DNA from 2 places in the Halomonas sp. MS1 genome. Region 2 is predicted to be linked to the other one. Evidence: predicted binding sites of a transcription regulator. Region 2 holds the regulator's gene; the other holds the start of a gene.

Region 1 (6,145 bases), 950 kb from region 2:
TGCGCTGGCGAGCATTATTTGATGAGCGATAGGGCTTTTTATTCGACATGGTAGAGAACATCCTGAAGGCGGTTAAGCTATACATGACATCATATCTGATGCCCCTTCCCTCCAAAGGTACGAAAAGCGCTGAATATACTTGTTAACTGAGTTCATTCCAGCCGCAAAACAAGACAGGCCTCCATAAAGGAGGCCTGTAGGTAATCCGCAAGTACGGATAAGTAGTACGATGGCTTAGCCCAGCAGTGAAAGTACGTTCTGCGGAATCTGGTTAGCCTGTGCTAGTACAGAGGTACCCGCCTGCTGCAGAATCTGTGCACGGGTCATGTTAGCTACTTCTGTTGCATAGTCAGCATCTTCGATACGTGACCGAGCAGCAGAAAGGTTGGTTTCGTTAGTCTGCAAGTTGGTAATCGCAGAATCAAAGCGGTTCTGAACGGCACCCAAGCCCGAGCGCAGCTCATCGACCTGTTTAAGAGCCGCATCAAGCTTTTCCATCGGGTTAGTGGACGCAGAACTTAGCAGGTCTTTTGCACCCAAGTCTGTGCCAGTAACAGTATAGGCAGCAGTGGTATTACCAGTAGCGACAGCGGCTTCTGAGGGATCAAGTGCCACTTGGAAGGTTACCGCAGTGCCGGAAGTCGCTTCGATGCCCTGTAAACCAAGTGCTTTTGCTTCAGCGTTATTTTGAGCAGTAATGGTAACGTCAACGTACCAATTACCATTATCATCAACTTGAGCAGTTGCAGCACTGTCTACACCGGCGGCACTAACACCTAAGTTTGTAGCCAAATCGGCAGAGAAGTCGTTAACAGTATTGGTGGTTACACCAGTACCCTGACCGTAGGCAGCTTCATAATCTGCAGCGACAGCTGCGCCAAGATTCTCACCCGGGCCGTTTACATTGAAGCTGGTTAAATTTAGTGTGTCAGAAGTGATTTTTTCCAGGACAACGTCGATAGACTCACCGTCGTTGGCACCTACTTGAATAGACAGGCTCTGATCTTCGGACAATACTTTAACGCCGTTAAAGTCAGTCTGTTCTGAAATACGGTCAATCTCGGTAAGACGCTGATTGATTTCGTCCTGGATGGATTGCAAATCATCCTGGCTGTTGGTGCCGTTTTGTGCCTGTACGGTCAACTCACGAACACGCTGCAAGTTATCATTAACCTGGTTCAGGGCGCCTTCAGCAGTCTGTGCAACGGAGATACCATCGTTAGCGTTACGCTGTGCTTGAGACAAACCGGTGATCTGACTGGTCATACGGTTGGCGATGGCTTGGCCAGCTGCGTCGTCTTTAGCGCTGTTGATACGCAGACCAGAGCTCAGACGCTCCATAGACGTGGTCAGGGCATTTTGTGATTTGGACAGGTTGGACTGGCCAATCATGGAGGTAATGTTGGTATTGATCACTGACATGGTGTGATTCTCCTTGCATGAACACTGGCCGGAAGGCCTGCTATTCGGCCACTTTGTGCGCCGTTATTAGAATTAACGGCACGGCGGGGGGAATCTTTAGGGTGATTAGTAAAAAAAGATGTAATGTTTGGTAACTGTAGGGTGAGAGGCTTACTTTTACTAGAGCAACAAATGGGCGGCTTGCGCCGCCCATTGCGGGTGCCTCGCTTCGCTCGTTACACCGCACTACTTATCTGTGGCTACTCAACCGAAGCGTTAAGGTTATTTCTTGCGGCCTAACTGATTATCCAGGGCATCAAACTGCTGGGTGAGGTAGGAACTCATGCTATTCATCTGGGCAATCATCGCATCCAGTTGGCCGAACTGGGTGCGGTAGCGAGAGATGGTGCCTTCAATGGTTTTTTCCATACGCTCGAAACGGTCGTCCAAGCTTTTAACACGATTTTCCGCGCCACTAATCGCCAGTTTGACCACCCCGTTATTGCCCAGCATCTGTTCGATAGTGGTGTTTAGCCTACCCGCCATGCCGTCGCCCTCGTTTTCACCGGCAAAAAAGTCATTGAGGGCCTGGGGGTTATTGGCGACCAAGTCATCTAACGTCTCTTCATCGACCTTGAGCTTGCCATCTCGTTGCAGAGTGATGCCTAGCTGGTTAAGGGTCGACAACTCACCGCCTTCTACCCCGCCGGTTAATACACTGCGCAGCCGGGATTCGATGGTACGCACGGTGTTGTCGCCCACTAGCTCGCCAGCGGTTTCGCTATCACCGGTAAAGCGAGTGAGTTTGCCAATGGTGCCTTTTAAGTCATTAAACGCTTTTACAAAGCCATTAATCGCTTCGCGCTGCTTTAGCGTATCGCGCTCAATATTAATGGTGCTGGAAGCTGTTTCGCCGTCCACGATATCAAGCTCAGTAAGATTTAGCGTTACGCCTTGAATCGCGCCTTCAATACTGTTTTCCGCACTACTAATCGCAATGCCATTAACTGTAAGCGCAGCATTTTCCCCTGGGCGCTTTGTTGCCGCACCTTCAGCAAAGGGGCCAGGCACTACGGTGCCACCGGCACCAACAAAACTAAAGTTTTCAATAGAGGCGTCTGCACCGGTCGTTTTAGAACTAAGTTCCAGCCGATAGCCGGTGCCATCGTTGATAATCGTGGCGTTAACACCAGCTTCTTTATCAGCGTTAATGGCATCACGAATATCCGCAAGGCTACTGCCTTCTACGATGTTGATCTCGACGCTCTCGCCATCGCCAAAGGTCAGTTGCAGCGCGGTCGCCCCTTGTAGATCTAGGGCGGCGTCCCGCTCTCCCACGCGGTTTGAGGCCAGCGTGCCAGAGGTGGCCAATTGGCTGACCTCTACCCGGTAGCTGCCCGGCAGCGCATCTGCGGCGGCAGTCGCTTTAATGGCATCGCCACGCACATTGGCGGAAAGGCTTTGGTAGAGCTTGGGGTCGTTGATTTTGGCGACCGCATCTTGAAACGAGTTCAGCGACGTTTGAAGTTGACCGAAAGCAGAAATTTTCGCCTGCTGCTGTTTCTTTTGAAGCGTAATTGGCGCGAGCTTGCCCCGCTCAGCCGCTTGAAGCTGATCAAGCAAACCACTGAGATCAAGGTTAGAACCAACGCCAAGAGAGGTTATCGTCGCCATGCGGGGGTATTCCTCAGTGCAAAAGGCTAAACCATAAGACCCAGGCACGCATGCGCACGCCCGTTTATTTAACAGCACTGCTATCGGCAGAAAAGCGTACAACTTTAGCGCCTTTTCGCGCTTTCGCCGCTTTTCATACTTTTTTACTAGAAATGGGAATTTTCTAATGAAAACGCCTGCAGGAAGCAGGCGTTAGCGTAGGCGTTCAACAACCACCCAATTACTTTAGCGACTATTTACGCCCAAGCTGAGCGTCGAGGGCATCAAACTGCTGGGTTAGATAGTCGCTGGTTTGGTCCATCTGGGCAAGCATGCTATCCAACTGGCCGAACTGGGTACGGTAGCGGGAGATGGTCCGCTCAATGGTTTGTTCTGTTCGGGTGTAGCGCTCTACAAGGGATTCCACACGATTTTCCGCCCCGGTAATAGCGCCTTTCACAGCCCCGTTCGTACCTAATAACTGGTCTAGGCCCTGGTTTAGCTGGCCTGCCATACCTGAATCGTCGGCGTCACCAGCGAAGAACACCGACAGCGCATTCTGGTTATTGACAATGGCGTTATCCAGCTCGCTTTCATCAATAGAAAGCGTGCCGTCCCGCTGTAGTGAAATACCAATATCACTAAGCATCGAGAACTCACCTTCGATACCGCCACTTAATATGCTGCGCATGCGTGACTCCACCGTGCGCACCGTACTATCGCCGTTCAGCTCGCCTGCCACGCCGGTTTCCGCATTGTAACTGGTCAGCTCGCCGATGGTGCCCTTAAGCTCGTTATAGGCATCGACAAAGCCCGTAATTGCTTCACGAACAGCGCGTGTATTCTGCTCGACTGCCACGGTGCTATCGCCCTCTTCTTGAAGATTAAGCGTCACGCCTTGAATCGCCCCTTCCACCTGATTGGTAGGGCTGGTAATGGCAATGCCATTCACCGTCAACGCAGCATTAGTGCCTGCTTGAAGGGTGTTATCGGTGTCCGCAGCGAAGGGCTCGGTGCCTGAAAAGCTAAAGCCGCTAATAGAGGCATCCGCACCGGTTTCACTGGAACTAAGCGCCAGCCGGTAGTTGGTGCCGTCGTTCACAATGGTGGCGTTAACGCCTGAATCCTCACTAGCGTTAATCGCATCGCGAATATCTTCCAGGCTGCTATTCGCACCGATGGTGACCTCTTTACTGGCCCCATCACCGAATGTGAAGGTTAACGTTTGCTCAGTGGTCGTTAGCGGCGCGTCCAGTTCGGCAACTCCTTCAGAGGCCAGCGTGCCACGGGTAGCGAGTGTATCAACGGTGACGTTATAACTACCGGGCTGCGCTTCGCCGTCTGCCGTGGCAGTAATGGCATCGCCTCCCACATTCGTGGAAAGGCTTTCGTAAAGCGCACTGTCGTTTAACTCAGCGGAGGCAGTTTGAAATTTGGAGAGCGCACTTTGCAGCTGACCATAAGCAGAAATCTTGGTCTGCTGGGTTTCCAGTTGACGCTCTATAGGCTTCAGTTTCCCTCGCTCAGCATCTTGCAGTTGATCCAGCAAGCCGTTGAGGTCGAGCCCTGAGCCAATACCGAGTGATGAAATGGAAGCCATAAGTTACTGCCCTTTTTTTAAATAACGCCCAACACGCTGGCGCTGCTCATACGTAAGAATGTGATTTATATTTAATACTATCGACCATTAAAGCTTAGACTTGAGCCTATTTGGCTTTTTTTACGTACTAAAAAGTAATGAATTGTAAAGAATGACGCTTACATAAAGCTAAAAAGGCATAACACCATCAATTTTAATTAATACTTTTTGCTTTTCCCCTAGCGGCCCACATGTTGAATTATCTAGATGACAGAAATATGTCAGAAAAAGGTCGGCGGTTGCTTTGACATCAATCCATCATAGACCTTGGTCTAATACCCGCATTGCTTTATAATGCACTGCAACAAGCCCATTTTAGGGCTATTTGCAGGAGAACGACTTATGCCTTCCGAGGTGTCACAACCCGCATCCAGCGTAGCGTCTGCCGCTTATCATGTGCAGCGCAGCCTACGCCACTGCCTTTCTACCGTTGCCGAGCTGCTTTACGATAACGGCCATGTACTCGAAACCATTACCTTGCCGCAGCGTGGCCTTGCCCGACGCGAGTTGGCTCATTTGAAGGGGCATTGCCCTAGTTGGAAAACATGCCAACGGGTGCTTGAAGAGAGCGGTGCCGCTGAATTTAATGATTACGACCGCTTCGTACTGACGTCTATGGGACGGGAGCTAATGTTTGATATGTTTGGCCAGGGAGCTGCCGACTGCGCGTAATCGCGTTTGCTTTGCTCTGCACGTTCTAAATACGACGTTCTAAATACAGCGTTTTAAATACAAAGCGCCCGCAGGCCCTTGAAAAAAAGGGCTGCGGGCGCTTTTCTATTGGCGCGGTGTGCTTAGCGCAGTCCAAGCAGCGATAGAATAAACAGCACAACAACGATTAGACCAATAATATAGATAATGTTACGCATAACGGCACTCCTTGCTTTTGCGTTTAAAGGCTTGCTTCAAAGAAAGCAACACCTTGAAATAACATCTCTAGCCTAGCAGTGATTGGTTATGTTTGCGTAATTTACCCTTGGTGGGCATTGAATCGCTCTCTTAAGAGAAAGTACGACGATTCGTCTCACTCCCCCTTATGCCCTAGGCTCATCAGATAAAGCGCTGCGGCCAGCGCCAGCACTGAAAGCGCGAGGTAGATGGCTTCCAGTGGCGTTGTGAAACGGATATCCACCACGGCGCGGAAAAACTCAATAATCACCGCCAGAATCACCACGCGGGCAATTTTGTCCTTGAGTTGATCCAGTGAGCCTACGTTAAACGGATGCTTGGGATAGCGCACTTCCGCCTGGTCGATCCGGGAAACAAACAGCCGATAGATACCTAGCCCAAAGATCAGCAGCACAATCGCTATTAAATAAACATCAACGGCGATGATGATGTCCGGCACCAGGGTGTCGTGGATATCTTGAGAGCTATCCACCAGGTAGTAGCGCAGTACATCACCCACCACGGTTAAGATATCCAGCGTACCCACAATAAACAGCATCAGTG
Region 2 (6,145 bases):
CCCCTCAAAGGATGCTAACACTGCCAGAAGGCTTTCTAACACATCTTGCCCCTGGGGCGTTAGTACGGCATCACCGCTAGGGAAAAGCAAGCTGTCGTCGATGCGCAGCGTAACACCTTCTTCACCTTGAGAGACACTAACCCCGGGGATATTAAGCTCAGTCATTCGCGGCTTGAGCCCGCTGTGCCGGGGATGGATACCGGTTGCTAAGCTGGCCAACGGCAGCGAGGTGATAGCACTTACAGAATGCACTCTATCGCGGTCAAAGGCTTCCCCTCCCCCGGCGGCGTCAACGCAAGCAGTAAGACAAACAGCGTGATTAACAGCGTTAATACGTCTAAATAGCTCGTTAGCCACCCTTCATCGCCCTCCCCCGGCACAGTGGGCAATTCCAACGCGTGCCGTGAATCACGATCTAGCATGGCGCTACCCTTTTGCCGCAGAACTAACCGTTGGCCGCGGTTTTACAGCGGCATCGCGGATCTCGTCATGATAGTTAGCAACGAAGGAATTGAGCGTTTCTTCAATAAAAGAAGGCAGCCGCCGTTTGGTAATTAACGAAATGCCTTCCAGCACCATGTTCATGGTGATAAGGCGTTCTTCCGTGCGCCGCTCCAGCTTGACGGCAATCGGTTTGAACACCAAGTTGGCGAGCAGAATACCGTAGAACGTTGTCAGCAGAGCCACCGCCATGCGCGGGCCAATAACGTCAAGATCGCCTGCATCCATCACTTCCAGCATATTGACCAAGCCCACCAAAGTACCGATCATGCCAAACGCGGGCGCGTAGGTGGCCATGGTACGAAATATCTGCGCCTCAGCATGCTCCCGTGCTTTTAATCGTGCGATGCGCCAGCGCAGCATATCGAAAATTTCGTCCTCTTTCGTGTTAGCAATCACCAGTTGAATCCCGGTGCGCAAAAAGGGGTTACGAGTGTGCTCTAGCTCCTTCTCAACCGCCCTGACATCGCCTTTAAACCACAAGCGCGCCATGGAAACCAGTTCGTTGATATCATCACGCACATAGGTATTTTCACGCCGAAACACCAATCCCACCAGGCGCACCACGCGTAGCACTTCTTTCAGCGGATAACTAATGAAGGTAGCCGCCAAGGTGCCCGTTACCACAATGGCTAGCCCCGGCAAGTTAATAAAGCTTTCTGGCGACTCTGCAGTAAAAAACAGCACGCTTACCAGCAACAGCATGCTGGCAAAAATACCGATCAGCGTAGATGGGTTCATCAACGGCTCCTCGCCGGTTAGTCGTGATTAATAGTGGCGTTAGGTGGTGTCATATAAGCGAGCGCGAAGCCTGCTAATCGCTTGGCTGTGAAGCTGGGAGACTCGGGATTCGGTCACACCCAGCACCGCCCCGACTTCTTTAAGGTTCAGCTCTTCTTGGTAATACAACGCCATCAGTAGCTTTTCACGCTCAGGTAAGGCGTCAATCGCGTCAATTAACGACTGGCGTTGCTGTTTATCTAACAACTGATCGAAGGGCAGGTTAGTGGCTTCCTCCGTTGCGGACTCGGCCCCTTCGGCCACCAGTTCTTCGAAGGGCAGCAACTGGCCACTGTTCGTATCATTGAGCAATTGCTGATACTCACTAAGCGGCATATCCAGGTCACGCGCGATCTCACCCTCTTCCGGCGGGCGCCCTAACTGCTGTTCAAGGCGACGCACCGCATCATCCACGGCTCTGGCAGAGCGGCGTACACTACGCGGCAACCAGTCACGTGTGCGCAGCTCATCCATCATGGCACCGCGAATACGCTGACTTGCAAACGTGGCGAACGTTGCTCCCTGGGTCGCATCAAAACGCCCTAGCGCTTCTAATAAGCCCACCATGCCAGCTTGAATAAGATCATCCAACTCAATACTTGCGGGTAGTCTTACCTGCAGCGTTAAGGCCTGACGTCTTACCAGTGGCATGTATTGGGTTAACAGCTCGCTCTGTTTAATCCTGCCTTGTGCTGTATACATCCTCGTGCCTCACGGCTGAACTCTGTTCACTGGTAATTCACAATCACTTGCAGTTCCTGCACCCGTACCGGGCGCTGGCCCGGCGTCAACGCAAAACGAAAGTGCAGCGGCCCACTGACCTGTTTTCCGGCTAACGCAGTGGTTGAACCTCGCATAGCAGTTAAAGGAACACACTGCTCAGGGTGGCATAGCCACGCATTAACCGGCGCATTAACCGGCATTTGAAAACGCCAATGAATACGCTCTATCGCAGCATGCTCTACCTGCGCCCCTGCTGGCGGCTGAATGGGCTGGCTGCTGACAGCTCGGTCACTCATCGCGACCAGTACGCTGGGCACCTCACTACTCCAACTGCCCGTCGCGGCATAAGCACTCATGGTGATGACGCTTAGCGCCACCATCAACACCCTTTTGAGCAGCCTGTCAGCTTTGCAGGTATCGACCTTGAAGTCAGCGAGCATCGACATTGTTATTCCTTATCGGGGCGCTTGATAGCCGCTGTTAAAGCACGGCTACATAGCGTCAGGCTAGCTGTCATCGCGCCAGCAGTAAAAGCTCTATATCCAAGTAATAGCTGGCTGCTTCGCGCAGGTTATCGAGTAGACCTCGGCGCGGCAAATCTGGCTCGTGCAGCGCTAACAGCTGCCTAGGGCCACCGTTTTCCTGCATTTGCCGCAACGAGCGGTACATCTGGGCGAAAGCATCGGCATCGCTATTAATCCATAGTGCCCAACGCGGAAAGCGCGCTTTCAGTTGGCTAAGATTAGCGGCATCCGCATTGACGATGTGAATATCCCAATCATCCGGGTCGCCAGCCCAACGTCGCCCCAGCACTGACCATTGGGCTAGGCGCCCTTTTACTCTTGCCACCTGCTGATCGCCACCGTTAGGCATACCGATCACGATAAGCGGCTTCTGCGGCACCGAGGGCGATGCGCTGGTTTGCGCTTGGGCAGCAGTTGGCGGCACCGTTAAAGAATCGGTCATAGCGGTCAGTGGTTCAGCCGCAAGTTCGTCTCCCGTGGGATCACTCTCAACTGACTCTGCTTGGCGCTGCTGGCGCTGTAAATCTGCCCACTTGCGCAGGCCCGCTGCCTGATCCGGGGCGCTCATGCCAGCCCCTCACGGCTAACGCTGCTGAGTTGGCGAATGGCGTCACGGGCCATAAACGCGTGAACAAGCGCATCTAGCATCGCTGTGTCGCGCCGCTTACGCGTGGTGCCCAACAACCTTAACAAATCGGAGCGCAGTGCTATCGCAGCGTCATCATTGGCGATATCTAAGTGTCCCGCTGCAGCAGCGACACCGCTGGCCATCAATAAGCGAACCTCCGAGCTTACTTCGCCATCATCCGCATCTTTCAACTGCTGCCAAGCGCGCTTGGTTAGGCTAGACACCCCTTCGCTTTGCAACTGGATAACTAGAAGCGAACGCACATCCGCACCTAATCGGGCAGGCGTTAACCAGTAGCGACGCGCGATGCGTTTGCCATTTTCTGGATCGCGAACTTCACCAACCCATGCCAACAGCGGAGTACCAGCGGCGTCCTCGACAGCAATATGGGTGTGCCATAGCTGCACCGTTTGACCACGAAAACGTAGATCAGTGTGATGTGTGAGCGGGCTATCTGTGAACAGCTGACGCTGGGCATAACGCTTGCCCTGACAGTATACCCGTTGAGTGGCAGCTACTTGCGTGATCCAGGTCAAGTGTTGGGCTTCTAGCCACGCTAACGTGGCGGGGTCGGGAAACACGGGGAGCAGATGTACGGCGGCCCCCATCGTTTCGCCCTGGTGCAGCAGCCGTGATTGCCAGCCTGCGGGCTGACGGTGCTGTAGGCTGGTTAGCGCTAGCCAACCGCCATCGGCGTCTAATCCAAGATCGGGCATCGACCAGTCACAGCCCCGCTCATTACGGCGGGGAGACCATGCCATGCCCAGTCCCTTATCCGCGCAGGGCTCGCTAGCCAGTAGTGCATCCAAGCGTTTATCTTGCAGCACGCCCGGTAAGGAGGCGATATCCCATACCGACTCTAGCGCTGAAAACCCAACAATCCTTTCACGCAGCCGCGTCAGCACAGAGCTGAGGCGGCGCCCTTGCCCCAGCACGTCCCGCGACCAGCGCGGCAGACTCACCGAGTGAGGCTGCGCAGCGGAGGGCGAAGATCGCTCTTCACGCCCCCTCCCCAATGGGGTATTAAGCGCTTGATCGATCAGCGCAGCAGGGTCCGCAACCGCCATATCTTCTGGAACACGTTGCCCGTACGAACCAAACAACACGCGCAAGCCATGGCGTATGACAATATCTAGCACGGGGGCTAACCGGCCAGCTTCGTCCTGCTTGGTAATAATGCAATCATCTAACTCAGCGCCAGCCGCCCGTGCGGCTTGGCGATAGCGCAACACGACCTCTTCTAATGTTTCAGGCTGGCTAGCTGCATTCAACAGCAGCACTAAGCGCACGGACGCTTGCCCACCCTGCAAATGGGCAATTTGCTCAATCACACGCTGGTCACGCTGGCTCATACCGACGGTGTCGATAATCACCCACTGTTTACCTTGCAGTCGTCCGACCAGCTCATCAATCGGCTGCTCGGCGTCTAAGGCATACATGGGGGTATCCAGCAGGCGGGCGTAAATTCGTAGCTGCTCGTGGGCACCAATACGAAAGCTATCGGTGGTGACAAGGGCCACAGGTCGCGTACCGTGGCGCATCACGAAACGAGCTGCTAGCTTCGCAGTGGTGGTGGTTTTCCCCACCCCCGTAGGCCCCACCAGCGCGACAATTCCCGCTTGATCGAAAAAACCGGTTTCTTCTTTCAGTACCGGTAACCGCGCCATTAGCTGCCCACGAAGCCACTCGATTGCAAGCGCGCTATCGGCATCCGGCTGAGCCAATGACGTCGGCAGCGCCGCCAGCACCTCGTCGCTTAGCTCCTCGCTGAAACCAACGCTAAGCAGCTGTTGGCGCAAACGAAAGATTGGGTCGTCAGTGGTGGCAGAGACGGGCACATCGGCAGCTGGCTGCCGCTGGGCAAGCAGCTCCCGCATTTCCTGCATCTCGCGCAGCAAGCGTTCACTCATTGCCTGCAGCGGATCGGAATCTTGCGCTGAAAAGGCGATTTGGGGAGCTGGGGTAGGTGGAGGTGGCGACGTAGGGGAAGGTTCAAAATGATCGACCGCTTCATCCGCCATTGCCAATATTTCAACCCCATCCTCGGTACGGCGATTGGCGACAATTAAAGCGTCATCACCTAATGTTTCGCGCACTTGGCGCATCACATCGCGGCTGTTTGCTCCAACAAATCGTCTCACGCTCATGCTTTACCTGCGCCTCTTTGTGATGGTTTGGTAACGAGTGTTCTGCGTCAATCTCACGCCCGTCCTCCTACTACCGTAGTGACTCGTAACGTACGGTCATCCGGTATTTCTGCTTGAGACATCACCACCAAATGACGCACACGCCGACGTAAGAAACGCGATAGCACAGCACGCAGCGAGTGCTGTACGACCAGCACCGGTGCTTCACCGCTACCTTCATGACGCTCCAGGGCCTCTTGTGCCTGTGTCATGAGCGTATCAGCCAGCCCTGGCTCCATCGCACCGTTACCATTCATGGCCTGCATAAGCACTTGCTCTAACTGGGCATCAAGCCCCATCACGTTGAGCGTTTCCTGGCCGGCAAACCACTGCTGGGTAATCGCTCGACCCAAGGCAACACGCACCAGTGCGGTCAGCTCATTAGCATCTTTTTGCTGCCCAGCATGCTCTGCCAGCGTATCCAGCACCGTGCGCATATCGCGTATCGAAACATCTTCATCAAGCAGATTCTGCAGAATACGCTGCAGTACGGTGAGTGAAATGGCTTTCGGCACCACCTCTTCGACTAGCGACTTTTGATCCTCACCCAGCTTATCGAGCAGCTTTTGCACTTCTTGCCGTCCCAGCATTTCTGGCGAGTGGCGATGCAGCAGGTGATTTAAGTGGGTAGCAATGACCGTGCTGGCATCCACCACGGTATAGCCGTACACCTGGGCGTGTTCACGCTGATTGGCATCGATCCAGATGGCGGGCAAACCAAAGGCCGGGTCTTGGGTGGGCGTCCCCTGTAATTCGCCTGATACCTGACCTGGGTCGATTGCCAACCATTTGCCCGGCTGTGC

What was found. Region 2 encodes FliA, which starts transcription of late flagellar genes. Its sites were predicted from a motif close to CTAAAGTTNNNNNNNNNNCNGCCGATA; they were not measured.
Region 1: the regulator FliA is predicted to act here: its motif matches at 4,733-4,759, upstream of fliD (flagellar filament capping protein FliD).

The regions. Positions count from the first base shown of each region.
Region 1 covers NZ_CP098926.1:785,705-791,849, forward strand. Annotated here, with positions in the region: gene NF683_RS03640 (FkbM family methyltransferase) at 1-49, opposite strand, end outside; gene NF683_RS03645 (FliC/FljB family flagellin) at 235-1,422, opposite strand; gene fliD (flagellar filament capping protein FliD) at 1,684-3,075, opposite strand; gene fliD (flagellar filament capping protein FliD) at 3,308-4,654, opposite strand; gene NF683_RS03660 (hypothetical protein) at 5,036-5,365, shown strand; gene NF683_RS03665 (YqhA family protein) at 5,718-6,145, opposite strand, start outside.
Region 2 covers NZ_CP098926.1:1,731,563-1,737,707, reverse strand. Annotated here, with positions in the region: partial or broken gene NF683_RS07800 (OmpA/MotB family protein) at 1-422, opposite strand, end outside; gene NF683_RS07795 (motility protein A) at 427-1,242, opposite strand; gene NF683_RS07790 (RNA polymerase sigma factor FliA) at 1,282-1,983, opposite strand; gene NF683_RS07785 (flagellar protein FlhE) at 2,010-2,450, opposite strand; gene NF683_RS07780 (hypothetical protein) at 2,518-3,096, opposite strand; gene flhF (flagellar biosynthesis protein FlhF) at 3,093-5,303, opposite strand; gene flhA (flagellar biosynthesis protein FlhA) at 5,357-6,145, opposite strand, start outside.